DNA from 2 places in the Desmospora activa DSM 45169 genome. Region 1 is predicted to be linked to the other one. Evidence: a T-box and tRNA genes for the amino acid it is inferred to sense, from the RefSeq annotation. Region 1 holds a T-box; the other holds one or more tRNA genes.
What was found. The T-box of region 1 lies ahead of serS (serine--tRNA ligase). A T-box ahead of a tRNA ligase gene usually reads a tRNA of that ligase, here a tRNA-Ser.
Positions count from the first base shown of each region.

Region 2: it encodes a tRNA-Ser, which carries the amino acid that the T-box ahead of serS (serine--tRNA ligase) is inferred to sense. The anticodon was not compared.

Region 1 covers NZ_PZZP01000002.1:540,140-545,052, forward strand. The annotation lists gene C8J48_RS15860 (D-alanyl-D-alanine carboxypeptidase family protein) at 1-986, shown strand, start outside; gene pdxS (pyridoxal 5'-phosphate synthase lyase subunit PdxS) at 1,257-2,159, shown strand; gene pdxT (pyridoxal 5'-phosphate synthase glutaminase subunit PdxT) at 2,183-2,767, shown strand; T-box leader at 2,774-2,997, shown strand; gene serS (serine--tRNA ligase) at 3,039-4,319, shown strand; tRNA gene C8J48_RS15880 (tRNA-Ser) at 4,383-4,472, shown strand; gene C8J48_RS15885 (SDR family NAD(P)-dependent oxidoreductase) at 4,716-4,913, opposite strand, start outside.
Region 2 covers NZ_PZZP01000001.1:1,224,738-1,229,650, reverse strand. The annotation lists gene C8J48_RS06045 (Glu/Leu/Phe/Val family dehydrogenase) at 1-24, opposite strand, end outside; gene C8J48_RS06040 (PIG-L deacetylase family protein) at 261-944, shown strand; gene C8J48_RS06035 (genetic competence negative regulator) at 988-1,581, opposite strand; tRNA gene C8J48_RS06030 (tRNA-Ser) at 1,817-1,909, opposite strand; tRNA gene C8J48_RS06025 (tRNA-Ser) at 1,937-2,028, opposite strand; gene C8J48_RS06020 (hypothetical protein) at 2,103-2,507, opposite strand; gene C8J48_RS06015 (CPBP family intramembrane glutamic endopeptidase) at 2,556-3,161, opposite strand; gene C8J48_RS06010 (ferredoxin) at 3,271-3,480, shown strand; gene C8J48_RS06005 (rhodanese-like domain-containing protein) at 3,531-3,881, opposite strand; gene C8J48_RS06000 (inorganic diphosphatase) at 4,056-4,547, shown strand.

The DNA of each region.
Region 1 (4,913 bases):
GACTCGATTGGGATGAGACGGTTACCGTCAGTAAAAACGCCGCCTCAATCGGTGAGGCGCAGGTTTTTTTGCGCAAAGGGGAGAAGCGGACGGTAGAGGAGTTGTTTTATGCGTTGTCGATTCAATCGGCGAACGATGCCGCCGTTGCCCTGGCAGAACATGTCGCGGGAAGTGAAACCGCGTTTGTAGGTATGATGAACGAGACGGCAAAGGAAATGGGATTAGAAAAAACCCATTTTCGCAACAGTACGGGCTTGCCGATGTGGCTTTATGTCAACCCTCCCAAAGTGGGGGGCGATCATGTGATGTCGGCGACGGATGTAGCAGTATTGACGCGTCGATTGTTACATGATTATCCTGAAGTGCAGGAAATTATCTCCCAACCTCGTTACTTTTTCCGTAAAGGCGAGGCGCGAGAGATGAAGCTGATCAACACCAATCGGATGCTTCCCGGACTCTCCCATTATTATGAAGGTGTGGATGGGGTAAAGACAGGTTTTACTTCAAGAGCGGGCTACTGCTTTGCTGGAAGCGCTCAGCAGGATGGAGTGCGGTTGATCACAGTGGTGATGGGCAGTTCTTCGAAGAGTCAACGCTTTAAGGAAACGGCCAAACTGTTGGACTACGGGTTTGAGCAGATCCAATTACGTAACTGGATCAAAGAGGGGGATTCGATCCCCGGTATGAACAAAGTCCAGGTAGAGGACGGCGTAGAGACGGAAGTCGCTTTACAGGCTGAAGTCACTTTACGCTATCCGGTAAGGAAAGGCGAAGAGGATCGTTATTCTTGGGCGGTAGATCTCGACGATGAACTGACAGCCCCGCTTAAAACCGGCGATGTAGTGGGAAAAGCGACGTTTTTGTATGATGGGAAAGAAGTGGAGGGGGTCAAACCCATATCGATTGTGGTTGCGCAGGATGTGGAAGCGGCAGGATGGCTTCGTCTTTTTTGCCGCCGTATGATTGGATACTTTTCAGTGGGATAAGGGTAGTGAACTTGTTGCTGCCGTACGGCTTTGATGCTGCTGACAAACTACTTATGGGAAAGAAATCGCGACCTGGGCCTACTCAATCTGTGCTGCCGTATTTACGGCGGTTTTTCTTTTTCTACACGACCGGTTTCGGCAAGAATAGATAGCAAAACAATCGGTCCGATTAAAAAAATGGATGCTGTCGTTGTCAATTATCCCCCCTTTGGTTACAATAGTTCTAATGAAGATAGAGATTCCGGGAAAACTGGGAGGGAATTGGGCCTTATGTCTGTACACATCAATGGAAATCAAACAGGAACAGACCGCGTCAAACGTGGAATGGCTGAAATGCAAAAAGGCGGCGTCATCATGGATGTCGTCAACGCCGAACAGGCAAAAATTGCGGAAGAAGCGGGAGCCGTAGCGGTAATGGCCTTGGAACGCGTGCCGGCCGATATTCGTGCGGCCGGTGGTGTCGCCCGTATGGCGGATCCTACGGTCGTTGAAGAAGTGATGAACGCCGTCAGCATTCCGGTGATGGCCAAAGCGCGGATCGGTCATTTTGTGGAAGCGCGTTTGCTGGAAGCGATGGGGGTTGATTACATCGATGAAAGCGAAGTGCTGACACCGGCGGATGACCTTTTTCATATCGATAAAGCTAGTTTTACCGTGCCTTTTGTCTGTGGGGCTCGTGACTTAGGAGAAGCCTTGCGCCGCATCGGCGAAGGGGCATCCATGATTCGAACCAAGGGTGAGCCGGGTACGGGTAATATCGTGGAAGCCGTGAAGCATATGCGCCAGATGATGGGACAGATTCGACAGGTTCAATCCATGTCCAGGGATGAACTGATGGCAGAAGCCAAAAAATTGGGCGCTCCCTATGATCTGTTGCTTGATGTCCATGAAAACGGCGCCTTGCCAGTTGTCAATTTTGCCGCTGGCGGGGTGGCGACACCGGCGGATGCGGCATTGATGATGCAACTGGGCTCTGATGGAGTTTTTGTCGGCTCCGGTATCTTTAAGTCGGAAAACCCGCCGAAGTTTGCCAAAGCGATTGTGGAGGCGACGACCCATTATGAGGACTATGCCTTGATCGCAGAATTATCCAAAGGCCTCGGCACCGCGATGAAGGGGCTGGAGATTTCCACCTTGCAACCAGCTGATCGGATGCAGGATCGCGGTTGGTAATGGCGAATCAGGAGGATAGGCCGATGAAGATCGGGGTGCTGGCTCTACAGGGAGCAGTGCGTGAACATCTTAGCATTTTAGAATCAGTCGGTGTAGATCCTGTTCCGGTCAAGCAACCTCAAGATTTAGACTGCCTGGATGGCTTAGTGATTCCCGGTGGTGAATCCACCACCATCAGCAAATTAATGCACCGCTATGGGTTGATGGAACCGATCCGACAACGGGGATTGGCGGGGATGCCTATCTTTGGCACCTGTGCAGGCTTAATCCTACTGGCCAAAGAGTTAGAAGGAACGGATCAATCCCATCTGGGGCTGTTGGACATCACCGTTCGCCGTAACGCCTTTGGGCGGCAGCGGGAAAGCTTTGAGGCCCATTTGCAGGTGAAGGGAGTCGCTGACAATTATGAAGCGGTTTTTATCCGCGCCCCATTGATCATAAAGACGGGACCGGCTGTCAAAGTCTTATCCGCACTGGATGAGCGGATTGTGATTGTGCAGGAAGGACATCTTCTCGGTGCTGCCTTTCACCCGGAATTGACCGAGGACTCCCGCTTACATCGCCATTTTGTCGAGATGGTGAAGCAAGCGGCCAGCGTAAACGCTTAAAAACAATCAATAGCGAGGATGAGAACCAGTACCCTGAACGGATGGTGCAGAGAGGCGGTGGTTGGTGAAAACCGCTCCATCCATCAGGGGAATCCCTCTCAGAGCTGGGCGTGAAAACGGAACTTTCCGTTAAGCGCACCCGGTTGGCGGCCCGTGATCCCGCTGTGAGAGGATCGGACCCGTATAGTCCGGTCAATAAGGGTGGCAACGCGGAACCTTCCGTCCCTTGGGGTGAAGGTTCCTTTTTATTTGTTAAAAGGAGGGGTTTCACATGTTGGACATCAAATGGTTGCGTAACAATCTGGAACTTGTGCGGGAAAAGTATCAGCATCGGGGCGAAGATGTCAGCGGCTTGGATGCGATTTTGCAGTTGGATGAGCGTCGTCGTCGCGGATTGGCGGAGACGGAACAGTTAAAAAACCGACGCAACACTGTCTCCAAGGAGATTGCCGCCAAGAAGAAGGCAGGGGAGGATGCGGCGGATGTCATCGCAGAGATGCGGGAAGTGGGCGATCGCATTAAGGAGCTGGATGATGAGATTCGTCAGGTGGACGAACAGCTGCGCCACGTATTGCTCACTTTGCCTAACATTCCCCATGAAAGTGTCCCGGTCGGTGACAGTGAGGAAGATAATGTGCCGGTGCGCCATTGGGGAGAGGTGCCAACATTCTCCTTTGAACCTCAAGCCCATTGGGATTTGGCAAAAGGGTTGGATCTGCTGGACTTTGAACGAGCAAGCAAAGTAACCGGTTCCCGCTTTGTCTTTTACAAAGGGGTAGGGGCACGTTTAGAGAGAGCTTTAATCAACCTAATGCTGGACCTGCATACGGAGCGGCACGGATACACGGAGATGATTCCGCCGTTTATGGTTAACCGCAACAGCATGACCGGTACAGGTCAGCTACCCAAATTTGCCGAAGACTCCTTTGCCGTGGCTGCTACCGATTACTATCTGATCCCTACCGCAGAAGTGCCTGTCACCAACTATCATGCCGATGAGATTCTCTCCGGTGACGAGCTTCCCAAAAAATTTGCAGCCTTTAGCGCCAACTTTCGCTCAGAAGCGGGTTCCGCCGGCCGGGATACCCGTGGTCTCATTCGGACGCACCAGTTTAACAAAGTGGAACTGGTCAAATTGGTAAAGCCGGAAACTTCCTACGAAGCGTTGGAGTCCTTGGTACAGGAGGTGGAGACGGTATTGCAGTTGCTGGAACTCCCCTACCGGGTGTTAAATATGTGCACCGCCGATCTCGGCTTTACCGCCGCCAAGAAATACGATTTGGAAGTATGGCTTCCCAGCTCCAACACCTACCGTGAAATTTCTTCCTGCAGCAATTTCGAGGATTATCAAGCCCGTCGGGCCAATATTCGCTTTCGCCGCGATGCTGGTTCCAAGCCGGAATTTGTTCACACCTTAAACGGTTCCGGCCTAGCCGTGGGTCGAACCGTAGCCGCCATCCTGGAAAATTTCCAGCAAGAAGACGGCAGCATTCGCATCCCAAATGCGCTTCAACCTTATATGGGCGGGTTGGAGAAAATCACGCGCAACTGATTGGACTCCCTTGCAGAAAAGGCCCAGCCTGTGATACAATGTTGGGGCAAGTTTGCCCCTCGTGGAGAGGTGGTCGAGTGGTTGAAGGCAACGGTCTTGAAAACCGTCGAGGGTTCACGCCCTCCGTGGGTTCGAATCCCACCCTCTCCGCCAATGATAATAAGGGTAAAAGAGAGAGAAAGCCGTCCAATTTTTGGGCGGCTTTCTTTTGCATGTTAGGCATGACATGAAAATAGGTGTCTATGGTTATTGCAATGGTGGAATGTGCTACCTCATTTTTAAAAGGATTATGGCCGGTAAAGTCTGACAGGCGATCGATGATACGGCCGGGGACTTGCATAGACGGACACATGTGCTGCCGTAAAAAATCCTCTGCGTCTGAGCAGAGGATTTTCATTAAATGGAGCGGATAATGCCGCCTTCCACCCTTTGCGCCGAACCGTTGATCGCCGCCGCTTTCTCCGAGGCGAGATAGACGATCGTGCTGGCGACTTCCTCCGGCTTTGCGTAGCGCTGAATTAAAGAAGTCGGCTCATTCACCTTAAAGTAATCTTTGACAAATGTGTCTAAATCGGTATTCCCCGCTGCGGCAGC
Region 2 (4,913 bases), on a different contig from region 1:
GGGCGTATCAGACTGCTGTTCCATCCCTAACCACCTCAAAAAAGTAAGATCCCATGAATCCATACAACAGTATACAACATTTGGCGGGGGAAAGAGAATACGAAACTTTGAACAGTATACCCGCTTTTCTTCATGGGGCAATCATGGTATGAATGAAAGAGGCTCCATTTCGATATGATTGTAAATGTTGACCTGTTTTTACCATTCGATAATCGAGGAGGAAACGGAAGCGCCCACCTTTAGCGCACCCCGATCAACCTATGAAAAAGCTCGCATTTGTATTTGCTCACCCTGACGATGAAACGTTTGCCTGTGGCGGTACCATCGCCCGTTATGCCGCCGATCCCCAGTGCCGGGTCACCTTGTATTGTGCCACTCGTGGAGAAGCGGGCAGCACCGGCCACCCCCCTTTGTGCCGACCGGAAGAATTGGGAAACGTGCGGGAGCGGGAGTTAATGCAAGCAGCCGCCATTTTGGGACTGGATCACGTTTATTTGCGAAACTTCGGTGACGGACAGCTGCAAACAAAACCGATGCAACCGTTGATCGCCGATGTAAAACATTATTTTGAAGAGGAACACCCCGATGCTGTCGTCACTTTTCCTCCCCACGGCATTTCCGGTCATCCGGATCATAAGGTTATTCAGCGTGTTGCCGCAGAAGCCATCCGGCTAACGGAGCGGTCGATTGGGCTTTATCATATTGTTGTCCCAGAAGTCAACCCTCAACCATCGCAGTATCGTGACACGATTACGAACACCATTGACATAACCAACCACCGACATCAACTAATAAACGCGCTACTAGCCCACCGTACCCAACACCGCTCAGTGGAGCGAGTATTTCCCGCTGCGATAAAAAGGGATGTCAACCGGATGCGAACGGCGGAATATTATCAAGCTGTCCACTCGATTGCTGGAATACCCGACGATCAACTCTTATAAATATAAAAACAACCGCGTCCCTGTGGATCGCGGTCTACCATATTTATGAGAAGTAGCGAACAATTTCGCCCACTGCTTGGGATTCCCAGATTGTTTTTCCGTATTCAGCTAAGACATGTTCAGTGATAGTGGATGGTTCCGCAAACTCTGTTAAGATGGCGATCGCTTGTTTTAACGTCTCTGTTTCCATATCCGTATCGAGGACTAAGTAATACTGCCCTTGATAGGCGAAAACTTTACCGCCGTCCCCCATAATACGCTGTAGAGTATGAGCGGTCTGAACCAGATGTTCAAAGTCGGCAAATTGGAAGATCACTTGATCACTTTCTTCCAATGTTACCTCTAGTTCGTACATATCATCTCCATCCAGATCATCCAAATCGGATGGAGAGGGTGTACGTCCCCGTGTCACCACAACGACCATCCCCTGGGCCGGAAGGGCAAACACTTCCACCGCGACTGGACCCGCGATTTCAAAACCCAGCTCTTGATAGGCCTGATCCATCATATCGTTAAAAAGTTCATGCACCTTTGGAATATCCCGCCACATATCTTCTTTTTCAATCCCTCGTTCCATTAAGTCATCCAAGGATAAAAAGAAGCGGATTTTGTCTCGGCTCAGTCGCTCGACACGCATGGTTTACCCTCCCTCGCTGGAGACCCGCAATACAGCGTATGAGAGTGAGGCTTTCATCGTTACGCGGTCAGGTCTCCTTTTTCTTTCATTTTACCCCATCATACACGATAATTTGACCGGATGCATCAATCCCCTTTCCCCATGCAAAAAAAGACTTCATAGGTTAAAGATGCGTCAATTTTTTTCATGTATGAAAAAACGCCCGACCGCCAAGCCGGAACGCCATCATCATAACTGGCGGAGAGAGCGGGATTCGAACCCGCGCGGGGCTATACCGCCCCCTAACGGTTTAGCAAACCGTCCCCTTCAACCTCTTGGGTATCTCTCCCTATCAGTGACTGGATAAACACAAAAATGGCGGAGAGGGAGGGATTCGAACCCTCGAGACGGTGGTAACCGCCTACACGATTTCCAATCGTGCTCCTTCGACCTCTCGGACACCTCTCCAGAAAAAAAAACGAACGATATGGAAGTGTTACGATCGACATTTTATAATACGTTTCCACTGCTTGTCAAGGTTCTCACCTCATCTTTTTTCCCCATCCACTTTCGACGAGGAGGCGATGACTCCTTAGCCAGCGCAACCACTCCCGCAACATAAACAAACCCAGGATAAACAATGTATGCCCCGGTAAAAAAGTGAACAGAAAAACCCCAGCTCCCACAGCGGTAAAAATCATCAACCCCGGTCCGAAGCGACGGCGGTCCACCAACGGTAACGGCACATCCAACACCCATCCCAACCAACGGCGCACACGGGAGGCGAGCAGCCAAGAGGCCCATATGAGACTGGCTGAACAGAGCGCATAATCGAGCGACACCCACCGCCACCAACCGGCAACACCCGCTTCCGGTTCTGGTGGAAAACGCGCCACAGCAACCCAGGCCAATAGCCAAATCCAACCGACGATCAACCATCCATGCATCCAACCCCCCCTCTCCTCCACAGCATATTCGGGAGTAAAGAGGAAATATCACTTCCACCCTTTTCGGATCAGCACACCAAAAATAAAATCAATGGTAAAGTGTGCCGCGATTGCCGGTGCAAGTGATCCAGACCATTCCACCATCCACCCTAACACCGAGCTGATCACAAACAGCATAATAATCAAACCCCAATACCGCCAATAGCGAAAATGGATCATCGTAAAAAGAATACTGGTTCCCACCACCCCTAACCAGTGTTGCAGAGCCCCGCGAAACAAGAGTTCTTCAGCGACAGCTACACCAAAGGCGATTACTGCGATCACAGGGATGGGTAGATTGTGAAACAAAGCTTGATTGATACCCCCATCATCCACCCAGGAAGGCAACACAAAGCGACTTAAAGCCCAGTCAACCACCACGATACACAATCCAACGCCAACTCCTAAGAGCCAAGCGGAGACATCCCCCCACCCGAACAACTGCCAATGGAGTCGCCCTTGCATCCACAGCAATCCTACCGCCACTGTCCCAATCATAACCTGAGTCAAAAACAGATTCCACAGCAGCCATTTTTGTGAAAAGCGAGGTTGGGAAGATGCTTCCATACAGTTTTGCTCATCCTCCTGTAAGGGGACATTCTCCTGATCGATCATACGGGATACCGCTCCTTACTAGGCTTGAATTTCCGTCGCTCTCGTTCTACAATGAAGAGTGATTATAGACTGGATACTGCATTTCTTAAATGATGGGAAGGAGATTGTTATGCGCACTTGGGTAGATAAAGATACATGCATCGCATGCGGTGCTTGCGGTGCCGCCGCCCCTGACGTCTATGATTACGATGAGGATGGAATCGCCTACGTAATCTTGGATGACAACGCCGGGACCGCTGAAATACCGGAAGAATTACATGAAGAGGTACGGGACGCTCAGGAAGGTTGCCCCACGGATTCAATCAAAGTAGAAGAGTAAAATAGATACAAAAGCTGCTCCTCAGTGGGCAGCTTTTTTGAACACCTTCGTTATCGCGATCCATCCGCTCCTGGTGGTAGATCTTTCTCCTCTAGGTGAAGTGCTACCTCCGCCAGTCCCCCGTTTACATGAACAAGGTCCCACTGTTTCAGCTCGGCTAACCATTGAACGGCATAAACACTACGAACCCCATGGGCACAAAAGACAAACAATTCTCGTCCCACTTCCAGCTCGGGCCACCGTTGCGAAAGAGAATTTAGCGGAATTAGCACCGATCCAGGCACATGGTAAACTTTCCATTCCCGCGGTTCCCGTACGTCCAGCAAAAGAGCGTGTTGCAGCTCCTTTTTTTTTATTTTATCTGCAAACATTGCCGCTGTGATCTCCCGTATTTGAGACACAAACCGACACTCCTGTTCTTTCGTTTTAAGCTGTCCGTTTTCTTTGACCTTCTCCATTGTAACACGGACAGGGAGAGTACGTTGATTCTATTGAAAAAAGGGTCTACAATAGGGTGGATAGCGCACTCTTGGTAGGGTGTCGGTACATAATGAAACCTTGAGGAGGTTACCAAAATGGCAACAAATGAATTGATCGTCGACGCTTTTATTGAAATTCCCACCGGAAGCCAAAACAAATATGAATTTGACAAAGAGAGCGGCGTCTTTCGTCTCGACCGTGTACTCTACTCTCCCATGCATTATCCGACTGAATACGGTTACTTGGAAAACACCTTGGCCGAAGACGGTGATCCGTTGGATATCCTCGTCCTAACCACCTTCCCCACCTTCCCGGGATGCGTTATTGCAACGCGCGTCATCGGTGTACTGCTGATGTCCGACGATAAAGGCAAAGATGAAAAACTGCTCGGTGTACCAGTCGATGATCCCCGCTGGAACGATGTCAAATCCCTGGAAGATGTGCCCGCCCACACCCTAAAAGAAATTGAACATTTCTTCCAAGTATATAAAGACCTTGAGAATAAAGAGACCAAAATCGAAGGCTGGAAAGGCGCCGATGTCGCCGACGATCTGTATCAAGCTTCCCTTTCCCGCTACAAAGGCTAAAATAGGAGCGTACCGCTAGGTGCGCTCTTTTTTGATACAGGTGATTGACGAATTAACGAACTTTAATTAGCTGTTGACACCATTCCTTTACCGTGTTAGAGTAATCTCAACATTTTTCATGACATTGTGACGATGAAGGAGCCAAGCCCAAATGGGGAGCCTCAGAGAGCCGGTGGTTGCTGCAAACCGGTGCCCCCAATGGGTGGAGCACTCCCGAGTTGTTCGGCTGAATCCCAGTAGGCCGGACCGGCGATCCGTTATCTCAGGGTTCCCACGAGCGAACCCACAAAGGCCCGCGGCTGTGAAGCCCGGGCAAATGAGGGTGGCAACACGGCCTTTCGTCCCTCACTTCCCCACGGGAGGTGT